Prosthecobacter sp.: one gene and its partner. The protein of the gene in region 2 interacts with the protein of the main gene of each other region in a pairwise test. Links are inferred from orthologs where the notes say so. Each region holds a gene or a part of one and is shown on either strand. Other genes may lie near its edges.

What was found.
Region 1: the proteins of sucC (region 2) and sucD interact in binary tests that used the Escherichia coli proteins (3 or more experiments, as listed by UniProt). The link is inferred for Prosthecobacter sp. from one-to-one orthologs.

What each region holds. Positions count from the first base shown.
Region 1 is NZ_JAXMIH010000017.1:42,866-48,698, forward strand. What follows is about bases 228-3,109. They hold sucD (succinate--CoA ligase subunit alpha), read left to right. Parts: upstream 228-1,155; coding sequence 1,156-2,064; downstream 2,065-3,109. Other genes in these bases: U1A53_RS18730 (hypothetical protein), read left to right, coding at 228-675; U1A53_RS18735 (diacylglycerol kinase family protein), read left to right, coding at 697-1,065; U1A53_RS18745 (hypothetical protein), read right to left, coding at 2,148-2,528; U1A53_RS18750 (hypothetical protein), read right to left, coding at 2,557-3,109. Outside these bases: more of U1A53_RS18730, read left to right, coding at 1-227; more of U1A53_RS18750, read right to left, coding at 3,110-3,240; U1A53_RS18755 (hypothetical protein), read right to left, coding at 3,275-4,996; U1A53_RS18760 (right-handed parallel beta-helix repeat-containing protein), read right to left, coding at 5,003-5,833. UniProt on the Escherichia coli protein: Succinyl-CoA synthetase functions in the citric acid cycle (TCA), coupling the hydrolysis of succinyl-CoA to the synthesis of either ATP or GTP and thus represents the only step of substrate-level phosphorylation in the TCA.
Region 2 is NZ_JAXMIH010000012.1:54,956-62,877, forward strand. What follows is about bases 1,906-4,795. They hold sucC (ADP-forming succinate--CoA ligase subunit beta), read left to right. Parts: upstream 1,906-2,703; coding sequence 2,704-3,888; downstream 3,889-4,795. Other genes in these bases: trmD (tRNA (guanosine(37)-N1)-methyltransferase TrmD), read right to left, coding at 1,916-2,584; U1A53_RS15350 (pentapeptide repeat-containing protein), read left to right, coding at 3,983-4,453; U1A53_RS15355 (amidohydrolase family protein), read left to right, coding at 4,509-4,795. Outside these bases: U1A53_RS15330 (DUF4340 domain-containing protein), read left to right, coding at 1-1,699; more of U1A53_RS15355, read left to right, coding at 4,796-5,438; U1A53_RS15360 (DUF1553 domain-containing protein), read left to right, coding at 5,624-7,922. UniProt on the Escherichia coli protein: Succinyl-CoA synthetase functions in the citric acid cycle (TCA), coupling the hydrolysis of succinyl-CoA to the synthesis of either ATP or GTP and thus represents the only step of substrate-level phosphorylation in the TCA.

The DNA.
Region 1 (5,833 bases), on a different replicon or contig from region 2:
CAGAAGAAAATGGCACCGCTGGTGACGGCCTTACAGGCCTTTCTGGGCAAGGCGATCACCGCCGTGCAAGCCACGATGAAGCACACGGCCTCCGGGGCGGTGGAGGAAAAGGATGCGGGCAAAGGCGGAGCCCGCCAGGGTGGTGGTCAAGGTGGTGGTCAAGGTGGTGGCCAGGGACGGGGAGGTCCAGGCGGCGGCCCGGCCGTTGGCGGACAGCTCGGGGCGATGCTGCGCCAGCCGGTCAAAGGAACGGAGTTTACCAAGGCATATCTCCTGGAGGATTATCTGGATCGCAAGGAATGGGAGTACTCGCCGCTGAATGTGGGCGGCATTTATTCCACGGTCATTTTCCCTTACTATCTCGCGGAGAAACCGGACGAACTGCCCGCCCAGTGGGATGCCCGCATCAATGCCGAAATGGCGCTGCACAAGGCCGGGATGAGCCAGACGGAGTTTGATCTGTATTTCAAGGAGGAGGGACCACGGTTGCAATGGGCCAAAGACAACTATCTTGTGGGCAACAACATCACTGCCGTCAACGCCCTTGCCGACATGCTGAAGACCATTCAGAACAACCCCAACCACTCGGATGCCGCCGGATGGCTGGAGGAGTTCAAAGGGATATTGAAGCAAGTGGCTCCTGCGGGGACGGTCGAAACGCCCATCGGCAAGTAATTGCCGCCTCTGACGCATCGCATGCTCTCCTGGCTCGTTTCGGTGTTCCGCAGCTTCGGCCCTGCTCTGGCAGGTTTGTGGTGGGCACTGAAGAGCCAGCGCAATGTCCAGGCTCATGCCATCGCCACAGCGCTGGTGGTGGTGTTTGGCTTGGGGTTGAAGATCGAGACTTGGGAATGGTGTGCCGTGGCGCTGGCCATGGGCTTGGTGTGGGTGGCGGAACTGCTGAACACGGCGCTCGAAATGCTGGCAGACCGCGTCACGCTGGAGCGGGAGGAATCCATCCGCCGTGTGAAGGACGCCGCCGCCGCCGCTGTGCTGATGGCGGCGCTGGCGGCTTTGGGGGTAGGCTTGGCCGTTTTTGCGCCGAAACTGTGGCGGCTGCTTTGAGAATGTTCCGCCACCGCCTTGACGCAGCGGGGCAGACTTCTATGATGCGCGGCTTTCCCCGCCCCAAAACCCTCTTACCGAATCTCCCCGATGGCCATTCTCGTTGAAACTGACACTCGCATTCTTGTTCAAGGCATCACCGGCGATTTCGGTTCGCGTCATGCCAAGGCTTCCATCGACTACGGCACGCAGCTCGTCGCGGGCGTGACGCCGGGCAAAGGCGGACAGGTGTTTGAACACAGCGGCAAGAAGGTGCCGGTGTTTGACACTGTGGCCGAAGCTGCCCGTGAAACCGGCGCGACGGTCAGTGTGATCTTTGTGCCGCCGCCGTTCGCTGCGGATGCGATTCTCGAAGGTGTTGATGCTGGACTCGCGCTCGTCGTTGCCATCACTGAAGGCATTCCGATCAATGACATGATTCGTGTCAAAGCGGCCATGCAGGGCAGCAAAACCCGTCTCATCGGTCCAAACTGCCCCGGTCTGGTGACTCCAGGACGTGGTGACAAATCTCACGGCGGCTGCCGCATCGGCATCGCACCGGGTTACATCCACAAGCGCGGCAATGTCGGTGTCGTCAGCCGTTCCGGCACGCTCACCTATGAGGCGGTGTGGCAGCTCACGACCCGCGGCTACGGTCAGAGCACTTGCGTCGGCATCGGTGGTGACCCGGTGAACGGCACCAACCATCTCGACGTGCTCAAGATGTTCAATGACGACCCCGAAACCGAAGCCATCATCATGATCGGCGAAATCGGCGGTACTGCGGAAGTCGAAGCCGGACTTTGGGCCAAAGACAACTGCAAGAAGCCGATCGCCGCCTTCATCGCGGGTGCCACCGCTCCTCCCGGACGCCGCATGGGCCACGCCGGTGCGATCATTGGCGGAGCGGATGACACCGCGGCTGCGAAGAAGCGTATTTTGGCAGAATGCGGCATCGCCGTTTCCGATTCGCCCGCCGACATGGCCACCACGCTGCTGAAGCGCTGGGGCAAGGCATGATGAGTGCCCAAATACTCTCCCAAACGAAAAAGCCGAACCTCGTGGTTCGGCTTTTTTGATGCTTGGAAACTGTTGGGCTGGCTTCAGTTCCAGAAATGGAACCACTGATTCAGCCAGCCGACCACGGCCGCAATCGAGCCGATGACCAGCGTGCCTTCCATCAAAAGGCGCAGGCGTTCGCTGCGGCGGGCGCGACGCTGGGCGATTGGCACGCGGCGATGACGCCGCGCAGGAGAGGAAAGTTCCATCGGCGGCACCATGTTCACGTTGGCGAGACGGTTCTGATGCTGCAAGCGAGGGGCGGCAGTGATGTAGCACTCCAGACGGTGGATCTCGCTGTTCACTTCGACCGCACGTTTGTCGAGATGCCGCGATTTGCTGCGCGGGGAAGGTTCCTGCTTCAACTCCTGCGCGGATTTCGGACGGCGGGAGCGTACTTTGCGGTTGCCGGAGAACAGAGCCATATGCGTGGGAGGTGAGAGGTGGGCAAAATCAGAACATCAGACGAATCAGAACGATGGCGACGAGCACCGTGCCCATCAGCGGCAACGTGAAGGCGAAACCGCGACGCAGCCAGGCCAGCAGATCATCGGAATTGCCGGTGAAGGAAGACAGCACCGGCGCATCCGCGTCATCAAGACTGCTTGATCCGCTGGTCACGGCTTCCTGCGGCCCCATGGCATGCAGGCGGCGGATGCCTTTGGCAAAATCGTTTTCCGCGTCCTCGATGGCTGCCAGGGCATTGTCGAGTTCCTCATTCACCTGCGAGCGGTGCCACTTCTCAGGCTGCAACGATTTCAAAATCTCCAGGTGGCGGCGAAATTCATCGTGGGTGACCGAGAGTTCTTCGACCCGCTTCTGGGCGTCGTAGAGCTCACGTTCGACGTGACCGGCGGAGCGTCCGATTTTTTCGAGCAGATCACGCTTTCCGGCGACGAAGCGCTCCTGCTTGATGCGCAGGGCTTCGAGATGCTGCTTTTGGCGTTCGATCTCCTCCTGCTGAAGGCGGAGTTGCAGAAGCTGTTCCTGGGCGGCCTTGACCTTGAGATCGACGTTGTCGAGCGAGCCGCCGGCGGCATGGCCATCCATGAATTCAGGAGCATCTTCGAAGACGAGGAGATTCTCGTTCATGTGGCCGGATGCCGTGGCCGGAACGGGTGCTTTGCGGGTGATCATGGGAGTGCTGGAAATTATTTTCAGCACGGAAATACTACAGATGTCTTAAATATTCCAGATTTTTCGTCCGCTTCTTGGCAAAAAAATACGGGAGCCCTCCAAAAACCACGGTCAGCACAGCCAGTCCACCCAGGGCGACCAGCTCGATCCGCCCGTCATGACCCACCAAGGCTACGGCATCCTGTTTGAGATTCTGCCAGGACGGAATTACCAGCAAAGCCATCCCACAGACGATGTAAACGAAGCTGGCGATGAGGCAGACCGTACCGCCAAAGCCTGAAACGATGCGTGCCGGGTTCGATTCGCGGAAGTTCGGCACCAAGGCGCCGAGGGACAGCGCCAGCGAGGTCAGCCCGTAGCTCAGCATCAAAATGGCCGCGCTGAAGAACAGAATGCGCTTCCACGGCAACGCCAGCGACACTCCCGACACGACCACGAGCGCAATCATGAGGAGCGCCAGCACGCTGGCGCTCAAACGCAGCTTCAAAGCCAGCACACGGTGCAGCGGCAGAGGCGAAAGCCCCAGAATCCACAGCCGCTGCCCTTCGAGACTGAATTGCGGGTAGATGAAACGCGTGGTCAGGGTGGACAGCGCCAGACAGCAGACCAGCAGGTTCAGATGACTCACCACCGTGATCCAGAACGGGCTTTGCAGGTCGTAGCCCAGCTTGCGCAGGTTCATCGAATACATCAACAACAGGCCGAAGATGATCGCCGTCTGGCCCCACTGCACCGGTTCGCGCACAAAGGTGCGGACTTCCTTTACCAGCAGGGCAAAGGAGGCACGGTCCAGCGCCAGCATGCGGCGCAACCATTCGGTGACGCGTCCTGGTCGGGCACGAAACCTTGGATTTTCCGCCGCCTTGTCCGTTCCTGGCGCCGCGCTCATGATGCGGTTCCAGGCGGGGTAAAAGTGAGCGCCCGCGATGCGGGTGGTGATCACGATGCTCATCAGCGCGTAGGCGAGCAGCACGAGATTGAAAAACACCGTGCGCTCGACCATGCCGCGTCCGGCGGCCTGGATCGTCTCCGCCACCCAGGAACTCGGCAGCAGCGGGTGCATGCAGATTTCCGTATGCCGCAGGATTTGATTCAAACTCGCGCTGAGATCGCCCGAGTTCAGCTTGTCGAAACTTGAGTTCCAAACCGGCAGCGTTCGGACCAGCAGCAGCACTGCAACCGCCACCACCGGTTTCCACATCCAGCGTTTCGACCAGCGCACCAGCGCGATCAGCAGCCAGGTCGAAACATTCGCCGCAATCGTCACCAGCGACAGCAGCGCGGGCACCACGGCGAGCATGAAGCGCGCATCCGCCTCATAAATGCGCGCCAGCGCCAGCAGGATCGGTGCGCTGAGCACCAGCAGGCCCCAGCTCGCCAGCAGCATGCCTTCCAGCGTCTTCCACAGCACCAGGCTGCGTGGGGGCAGTGGCAGCGCCACCTGCCATTCCATGTCCTTCCGCCGGAACAGGCCCATGCCCGTGATCGTGGCATTCGAGATGACCAGCATCACGAAAAAGAAAAAGAACAGCAGAAACACCATCCGCTCTGTCAGCAGCGGCCCGACTAGCGGCAGCTTTGCGACGAACTCCAGCCCGCGCGCCACCAGAAAATACGCCGCGACTCCATACAGGACGAGAAACGATCCCACCGTCACGCTCAGCAGCCGGTTTTCGCGCAAACCAAAGCGCAGCTTGTGCAGCAGCATGCGCCAGTGCGCACTCGCAAGCAGGGATGTGGCGCTCGCGACGGTCATCCCGCCTCAACGTGCCTCCTGCTTGTTCCCGATGACGTTCTGTCCGATCACATTCGCCTTGCCGCCTACAAACACGAGTGATGCCTCCTTGCTGCGTTTGTCAGGCTCACGGTCATCGCGGATGATGTTCTCCGAGATCAGGCTGTTTGTCACTTTTTCCAGACGGATGCCCACGCCATCGCTGTCCAGTACGCTGTTGTGGCTGATTTGCAGTCGGTTGCCGGATTCGATGTCCACCGCCGCGCGTTTCTTCCACACGCCGGAGATCACGTTGTTGCTGATGATGCTGTCCTCGCAGCGCAGGAAGACGAGTCCGTTCTTTTCCGCATTGTCGTTGCCGTTCACGAGGTAACGGGGATTGCGGTCAAAGTTGTTGGCGGTCACCACGATGTTGCCGCTGTCCTCCACCAGCAGGTCGTGCTGGAAGCCTTCCCAGAAGGTGTTGCCCGTGATCACCACGCCGCGTGCATGGCGGATCTCTATATTGACCTGCACGTCGCTGAACACATTCGCGCTGATCGTCACGTTGCCCTCACGCGTGTGCTCGCGCCCGGCACGGCGCAGCAGGGATTCATCCGTGCCCGCGCCGATGATGCGGATGTTCGCGGAATCCGGTGATTTGTTCGTGTGCTGGATGGTGCAGCCGGTGACCGCCACCTCGCCGATGGAGCCACCGCGTGAGTCGAGCTCGATGTTTGCGCTTGGCGGGCCGTCCTTCGCGTGGTTGCCCTCGATGTCGCAGGTGCCGATGTGCAGGTTACGCACGTTCCCGCCGCGCGAAACGACGCCGCCGCCGCCGTTGTAGCTGATGTGGCTGCCCGCGATGTTTGACTGGTG
Region 2 (7,922 bases):
GGTGCTCACCGCCGAGAACACACCGCTCACCCTCGTGCGTGACGGCAATGCCTGGCAGATCGAGGCGCCGTTCAATGACCTGGCCGATCCGCAAAAGGTCGCCGCGCTCATCCTCACTCTTGCCGGTGTTGAATGGATCGAGCGCATCCACCGCGAGGAATTCGATGACGGGGAGTGGCAAAAAACCGGCCTCGATCAGCCGCGCTACAAGGTGCGCCTGCTCGCCGGTGACGCCGTGGTGCATGAATGCTGGTTTGGTGCGCCGGCTGTCGTCGAAAACAGCATTTACATCGGCATCCCCGATTCCAAAACCCAGGACACCGCGTGGTATCTCGCCAAGAGCGAGGCACCAGCCGTTCTCCAAATTCCCGCCGCCTCCTGGCGTGACCCGAAGCTGCTCCGCCTGCCCGCCGAAGTCATCACTGGCATCACCCTGAGCCAGGCTTCCGGCCAAATCGTGCTTTCCCGCGAAAACGAGCACACCCCATGGTCGCTCGACAAGCCGCTCAAAACCCGAGGCAGCAAGGAACGCATCACCGAACTGCTCTCCACGCTCCTCAACATCGAGATCGTCGAGGCCAGGGACAACTCCGCCACGACAAACGGCCACACGGCCAAGGCTGCTGATGCCCAGACCACTCCTGTGGATGAGATCAAAGTGACCATCGAATCCAAACCACGCGGCAAGTCTTACGAGATCACACTGAAGAAACCCGCCGACGCGAAACAGGCGGTCACCTCTGCCACCGCGGCCCACCGCAAATCGGCCTTCACTGTGGCCGCTAAAAACCTCTCCAACCTCTGGGTCAATCCCAACTCGTTGCGTGATCACCTGCTCGCCCAGATCGATGGTGAGCGTCTTGATTTCATCACCATCACCAGCAAAACACACCCGGAGATCAATCTGCGCAACGAAAACGGTTCATGGTATCTCCTGCGTCATGGCAAATGGGATCCTGCCAACGGTGACCGCATCGCCCGCTGCCTCAATGCGCTCAACACCCATGAGATTCTCCAGTTCACCGCCGACACGGCCGCTGATCTCGCCCCTTACGGTCTCAATGATCCTTTCCAAACCATCACCTGGACCCCCTCACGCGAAAAGCCGGTGAAACTCATGTTTGGCCATAATGCCGACAACACCCAGTTCTTCGCCAAATACGACAACGAGCCGTTCATTTACCGCATTGATGCCTCCATACTGCCTTCATTGCCCACCGACGGCATCAAATGGAAGGGCCTCGGCGCTCTGCGCTTCACCACCTTTGCCCTCCGCCGCATCACCATGTCCCGCGGTGCCACGGCCACCATCACCCTCGACTACAATCCCGTCACTGCGGAATGGAAAGCAACGCGCGGCGGTCATGATGTCACCGAGGAAATCGACCGCGTGAAGGCTGATCAGCTCGCCAACCATCTTGCCCGTTTTACCGTGCAGGATTGGGCTGCTGACCGCTCCGACGCGCTTCAGGCCCTGCAGAACCCTTTTCTCACCATCCAGGTCGTCCTTGGCGAACCCGGCCGTACAGACGGCCCTGTGCGAGAGGTTGAAATCCTCTTCTCCCCCACGCAGCCCAATGCCGAAACCGCGTTCTACTTTGGTCAGATCAAAGGCGACCCCGATATTTTCTACATGACCCGCACTGCGCTCCTCCAAAGTTTCGGCGAATCTGTCTTCAAGCCGAAGCCGGTGAGGTGATTCATTCGTGCGCTTCAGCGCAGCGTATTAAAATGGCGGTGAGGGAGGGATTCGAACCCTCGGTAGCTGTTAAGGCTACGCATCTTTAGCAAAGATGTGCTTTCGACCACTCAGCCACCTCACCGTTGCGCTCCGCCGGTCGGGCGGCGCGGCGCTATTTAGCGTGAAGCGTGGGAGATCGTCAAACGAAATGTCATCTCGAAGCACAACTCAGCCTCACAGCAAATCCGGCCGGTTGGTCCGCGTGCGTTCGAGCGCTTGCTGCGCCCGCCATTCGGCTATTTTGGCGTGATTCCCGCTGAGCAGCATGTCCGGCACTTTCATGCCGCGATATTCTGCCGGTTTCGTGTATTGCGGCGCCTCCAGCAGACCGCTGGCACCGAAGCTTTCCTCCACCGCGCTCATCTCATCCCCCAACACACCGGGCAGCAGCCGCACGATGGCATCCATGACCACCACGGCAGCAATGGCACCGTTCGTCAGCACGTAATCGCCGAGGCTGATCTCCTCATCCACCCAGTGCTCGATGATGCGGTGGTCGATGCCCTCGTAATGACCGGAGAGGAAGATCAAATGCGGTTCTGCGGAGAGTCGTCTTGCCGTGGCTTGATCGAAGCGCTTCCCGGCCGGTGAGAGGTAAATCACCCGTGCCTCTGGCGTGTCGAGCCGGTCCAGCGTTTCAAACACCGGCTCAGGACGAATCACCATTCCCTGTCCGCCGCCATACGGTGTGTCGTCCACGTGACGGTGCTTCCCCAGACCCTGCTCGCGCAGATCATGCACCCGCAGATCCAGAATCCCCTTCTCCTGCGCACGTCCCATCATGCTCAATCTCATCGGGACCGAGACGAGCTCTGGAAACAGCGTGACCACATCAATTTGCATGCCTGCGTTATGCCGCAGCCTTTCCAGCCCGGCAAGCGCGGCATTCTTTCCGCAACCGGGAATGCGCCTTGACGCTTCGGGCCGCACTTCTACTATCGCCGCTCCCCCATTTCCCCGCCATGAACATCCACGAGTATCAAGCCAAGCAACTGTTTGAAAAATTCGGCGTCGCCAGCCCCAAAGGCATCGTCGCCAGCACGGCGGAGGAAGCAGGAGCCGCAGCTCGCGAGATCGGTGGCACAGGACTGGTGGTCAAAGCCCAGGTGCATGCCGGCGGTCGCGGCAAAGGCACGTTCAAGAACGGCTTCAAAGGCGGCGTGCATCTCGTGAACACGCCCGAAGAAGCGCAGGACATCGCCGGCAAGATGCTTGGCCAGACGCTCGTCACCCATCAGACCGGCCCGGAAGGCAAGCTTGTGAGCAAGGTGCTCATCGCGAAGTCGGTGGACATCACGAAGGAATACTACTTCGCCATCCTGTTTGATCGCGGCACCAGCAGCCACGCCATCATCGCCTCCACCGAAGGCGGCATGAACATTGAAGAAGTCGCTGAGAAGACTCCGGAGAAGATCAGCAAGGAGTTCGTTCACCCGACCCTCGGCTTGCAGGCCTACCAGTGCCGCAAGATCGCCGCGTCACTCGGTTTGCGCGGTGCGCTGATGAACCAGGCCGTGAAGCTCTTCACCGCGCTGTGGAATCTCTACCTGAAGGCCGACTGCTCCCTCGTGGAGATCAATCCGCTCGCCATCACGACCGACAATCAGGTCGTGGCCCTCGATGCGAAATTCAACTTCGACGACAATGCGCTTTACCGTCAGAAGGAAGTCACCGCCATGCGTGACACCACCGAAGAAGACCCGCGCGAGGTCGCCGCAAGCGAGTTTGGCCTCAACTACATCGGCCTCGACGGCAACATCGCCTGTCTCGTCAACGGTGCTGGCCTCGCGATGAGCACGATGGACATCATCAAGTTCCACGGCGGCGAACCCGCCAACTTCCTCGACGTCGGCGGCGGCGCGACGAAGGAACAGGTCACCGCGGCCTTCAAAATCATCCTCGGCGATCCCAAGGTCGAAGGCATTCTCGTCAACATCTTCGGCGGCATCATGGACTGCAACATCATCGCCACCGGCATCATTGCCGCCGCACAAGAGACGCATTTGAATATCCCGCTCGTCGTCCGCCTCGAAGGCAACAACGTCGAAGCCGGTAAAGCCACGCTCGCCTCCAGCGGCCTCAAAATCACCAGCGCCAGCGATTTGACCGACGCCGCGAAGAAGATCGTGGCTGCGGTGAACGCATGATGAGGCACGCCAGACGCCGGGTTCTGCCCTGAACCCCGCAAACAAGTTTGAAAACCCGATTTACGGCAGCGTGAATCGGGTTTTCATTTGCAGCATGGCCAGCATCACCACCGAAGAACTCCTCGCTCATACCCAATGGCTTGAAAGCGGGGGCAAGAATGGACGCAAGATCGATGAGACCGGCATGAACCTCGCCGGTGCCACTCTCAATGATCTCAATCTCGCCAAAGGGCAGTTTGTCGGCACCACTTTCACCAAGGCGAACCTCGCGGGCACCAATCTGTCCGGTGGTGATTTCAGCGGGGCCAATCTCGACAACGCCAACCTCAGCGGAGCTGACCTGAGCGGTGCTGATCTCGGCGGTGTGTCGCTGCGCCATGCCAATCTCAGCCATGCCAACGTGCGTGGCGCGGATCTCTCCGGCGCGAACCTGGAAGGCGCTGATTTGACGAACTCCGACTTCACCGATGCCGATCTCATCGCCGCAAATCTGACCGGAGCCATCCAGACGGGCATGCGCCGCTCCGGTGCCAAGCTGGCGGACACACGCGGACTGATAGGGTGAGTGTGTATTGGAGTTGCAGACCGCAACATCGCTCCAGCATCGGCGTAATTCGTTCATGACTTCACGCCGCACTTTTTTGACCACCGGTATCAGCGCTCTCGCAGCGCGCAGTTTTGCTCAAACGGAAGCCGCCGCCGTGCCGGTCATCGACATCCACCAGCACATGAACTACCACCTGCGCACGGATGAGCATCTGGTGCTGCATCAGAAGGCGATGGGCGTGACGAAAACGATCATCCTGCCCGCCGGAACCATGGTGAACCGGCCCTCGACGCATGAAGGCCGCTCCAACGGCCTCGCTGCAAAGTGTGTCGGAACCGCGTGGGCACGCGACTTCGCCCAGGCGCGTCCCGATGCTTATCTTTGGGCCTGCAACGAGGTGACAGATCTCAATTCCGCCCCGGCTGAGATCGAGATGTGGCTCAAGCAAGGTGCCTGCATGATCGCCGAGCAAAAGTTCAAGGTGGAGTGTGATTCAGCCGAGAGCCAGAAGCTCTACGAACTCGCCGCCGCCTACAAGGTGCCCATCCTCTTGCACTTCCAGCATCAGACCTACAACCTCGGCTACGAGCGCTTTCACACAATGCTGGCGAAGTTCCCCAACACGAACTTCATCGGCCATGCCCAGGCGTTTTGGGGAAATATCGACAAGAATCATGATCAGAAGGTGAACTACCCGAAGGGCAAGATCACTCCCGGCGGCCTGACGGATCGCTACCTCGCCGATTACCCGAACATGTTCGCCGACATGTCCGCTGGCAGCGGCCTGCTGGCCCTCACCCGCGATGAGGAGCACACCACCGCCTTCTTTCAGCGCCATCAGGACAAAGTCCTCTACGGCAGCGATTGCGCCGACCACTTGGGCCGCGGCCCCGGCTGCCAGGGCGCCGCCACCCTCGCCGCCATCCGCAAACTCGCCCCCAGCAAGGCCGTTGAGCGCAAAATCCTCTTCGAGAATTCCAAGAAGTTGTTCCGGCTGGCGTGATGACCTGCCCCTGAGCCGGGCGTGCTGAACCTGTTCCAAGGTGATGAAAAGGCCAAGCACATGCCACCCATTGCTGGAACCCTCCTCCCTGCGTGGTCTGTTGCCGCTTCATCTTTTCCACAACCTGAGACGTTCGCCAGCGGCAAGACTCCTCTTCTGATTCGCGTCTCCCTGCATGCCCCCTCATGCGCCGCTCTGATTCCATCTGCGTTTTCGTCCTCATGCTCTTCGGCATGAGCGTGACACAGGCGGTGGAGGCAAAGGTTCAGTTCAATCGCGACGTTCGTTCCATCCTCTCGAACAAGTGTTTTCGCTGCCACGGCTTCGATGAAAAGAGCCGCAAGGCGGACCTGCGGCTCGATCAACGTGAAGGAGCCATCGCGAATCACGATGGCAAACAGGCTGTGGCCCCCGGAAAGCCGCAGCAGAGCGAATTGATTCATCGCATCAACACCACCGAGGCCGATGATCTCATGCCTCCGCCGGAGTCAAAACAATCGCTGACCTCCGCGGAAAAGAACATCCTGCGGCGCTGGATCGCCGAAGGCGCGGAATACGAAGCCCACTGGTCCTTGATTCCTCCCAAACCGTCTTCCCCACCGCAGAACTCAATCGACGACTTCATCCTCGCTCGTTTGAAACAAGCAGGTCTCAAACCAGCACCCGCAGCCTCTCGCGAAACGCTGCTGCGCCGCGTCAGCCTCGATCTCACGGGCCTGCCACCGACTTTGGCGGAACTGGACGCCTTCATCTCCGACCAAGATCCGCAAGCCTACGAGCACGCGGTGGACCGGTTTCTAGCCTCAAAGCATTTCGGTGAGCGCATGGCCGTCGAATGGCTCGACGCGGCACGCTACGCCGACACCAACGGCTATTTCGGCGACAAGACACGCAGCCTGTGGCCGTGGCGCGACTGGGTGATCGACGCCTACAACCGCAACCTGCCCTTCGACAAGTTCACCATCGAGCAGCTTGCCGGTGATCTGCTGCCGAACGCCACCACCGCGCAGCGCATCGCCACCGGTTTCAATCGCAACCACATGGCCAACAACGAGAGCGGCATCATCGACGAGGAATACCGCGTCGAATACGTCGCTGACCGTCTCGAAACCACCGGCACCACCTGGCTCGGCCTCACCATCGGCTGCGCACGCTGCCACGATCACAAATACGATCCCATCACCCAGCGTGAGTTCTACCAGCTCTTCGCCTTCTTCAACAACCTGCCGGAGCAGGGCCTCATCAAAGCCGACAATCCACCGCCGTTGCTGAGCGTGCCTTCGACAGAACAGGAGACAAAGCTGCAACAACTCACCGAGGCCAGAAAACAAGCCGAGCATGATTTCGCCCCCATGGCAGAGGCTTTGCGCCAGCAGATCGCACAATGGGAAAAAAGCCTCATACTGACGGCGTCACCGAGCGCGAAGCTCGTGACGCATCAGGATTTCAACGAGCGCATCGATGCCAGGCAGGTCGGAACGAGCTTCGAGTATCCCAGCGGCATCCTCGGCCAGTCGGCCAAGTTCGATGCCACTCAACATGCCGAATGGGACGGTCAGTTCGATGCCGATGCCGCCTGGACCATCGGTGTGTGGCTGATGGCGGACACTTCGCTGAGCTGCGTGCTGTCCAAGATCGAACCGCAGGGCAATCGTCGCGGTTTCGAGGTGATCTGGCAGAAAGGCCGCTTCCAGATCAACCTAGTGAACCGCTGGGGATCGAAAGCCATCGAAGCCGTCACCGTGGAACCCGTCTCAGCGAAAAAATGGCATCATCTGGTGCTCAGCTATGATGGCTCACGCAAAGCCGCGGGCTTGAAAGTGTTCCTGAATGGCAAGCTGGCCGCGTTGAACCTCTTGAACGACACGCTGGATGACTCCTTCGCCAACACGGAACCGCTGCGCATCGGCCGACGCGATTCTGGACTCGGTTTCTACGGCCAGCTTGATGAGTTGCGTGTCTTGCAACGCACCACGACTGCTGAGGAGGCCGAATCGTGGTTCTGGAGCGAGCGGCTGCGTGGCATCATCGCCCAACCCACCGCGAAACGCAGCAGTGCTGACGCGACATTGCTTCAAGATTACTTTGTCGATCATCAAGCTGATGCCACGACGAAGGGGTCACATCTGCGCGTGCAGAAAGCGAAACAAGCCGAAGCCGCTCTGCGCGAAAGCATTCCCACCACGCTGGTGATGCAGGAGATGGACAAGCCGCGCACAGCTCATGTGCTGACTCGCGGCCAGTACGATCATCCGACCGATCCAGTACAGCCGGGTGTGCCAGTGGCCTTGTCAGCGTGGCCTGCAAACGCGCCGAAGAATCGTCTCGGCTTCGCCAAGTGGTTGGTCTCGCCCGACAATCCGCTCACAGCACGCGTGGCGGTGAATCGGCTCTGGCAGCAATGTTTTGGCGAAGGACTCGTGCGCACCGTGAATGACTTCGGCTCGCAAGGTGAAGCACCGACACATCCCGAACTGCTCGATT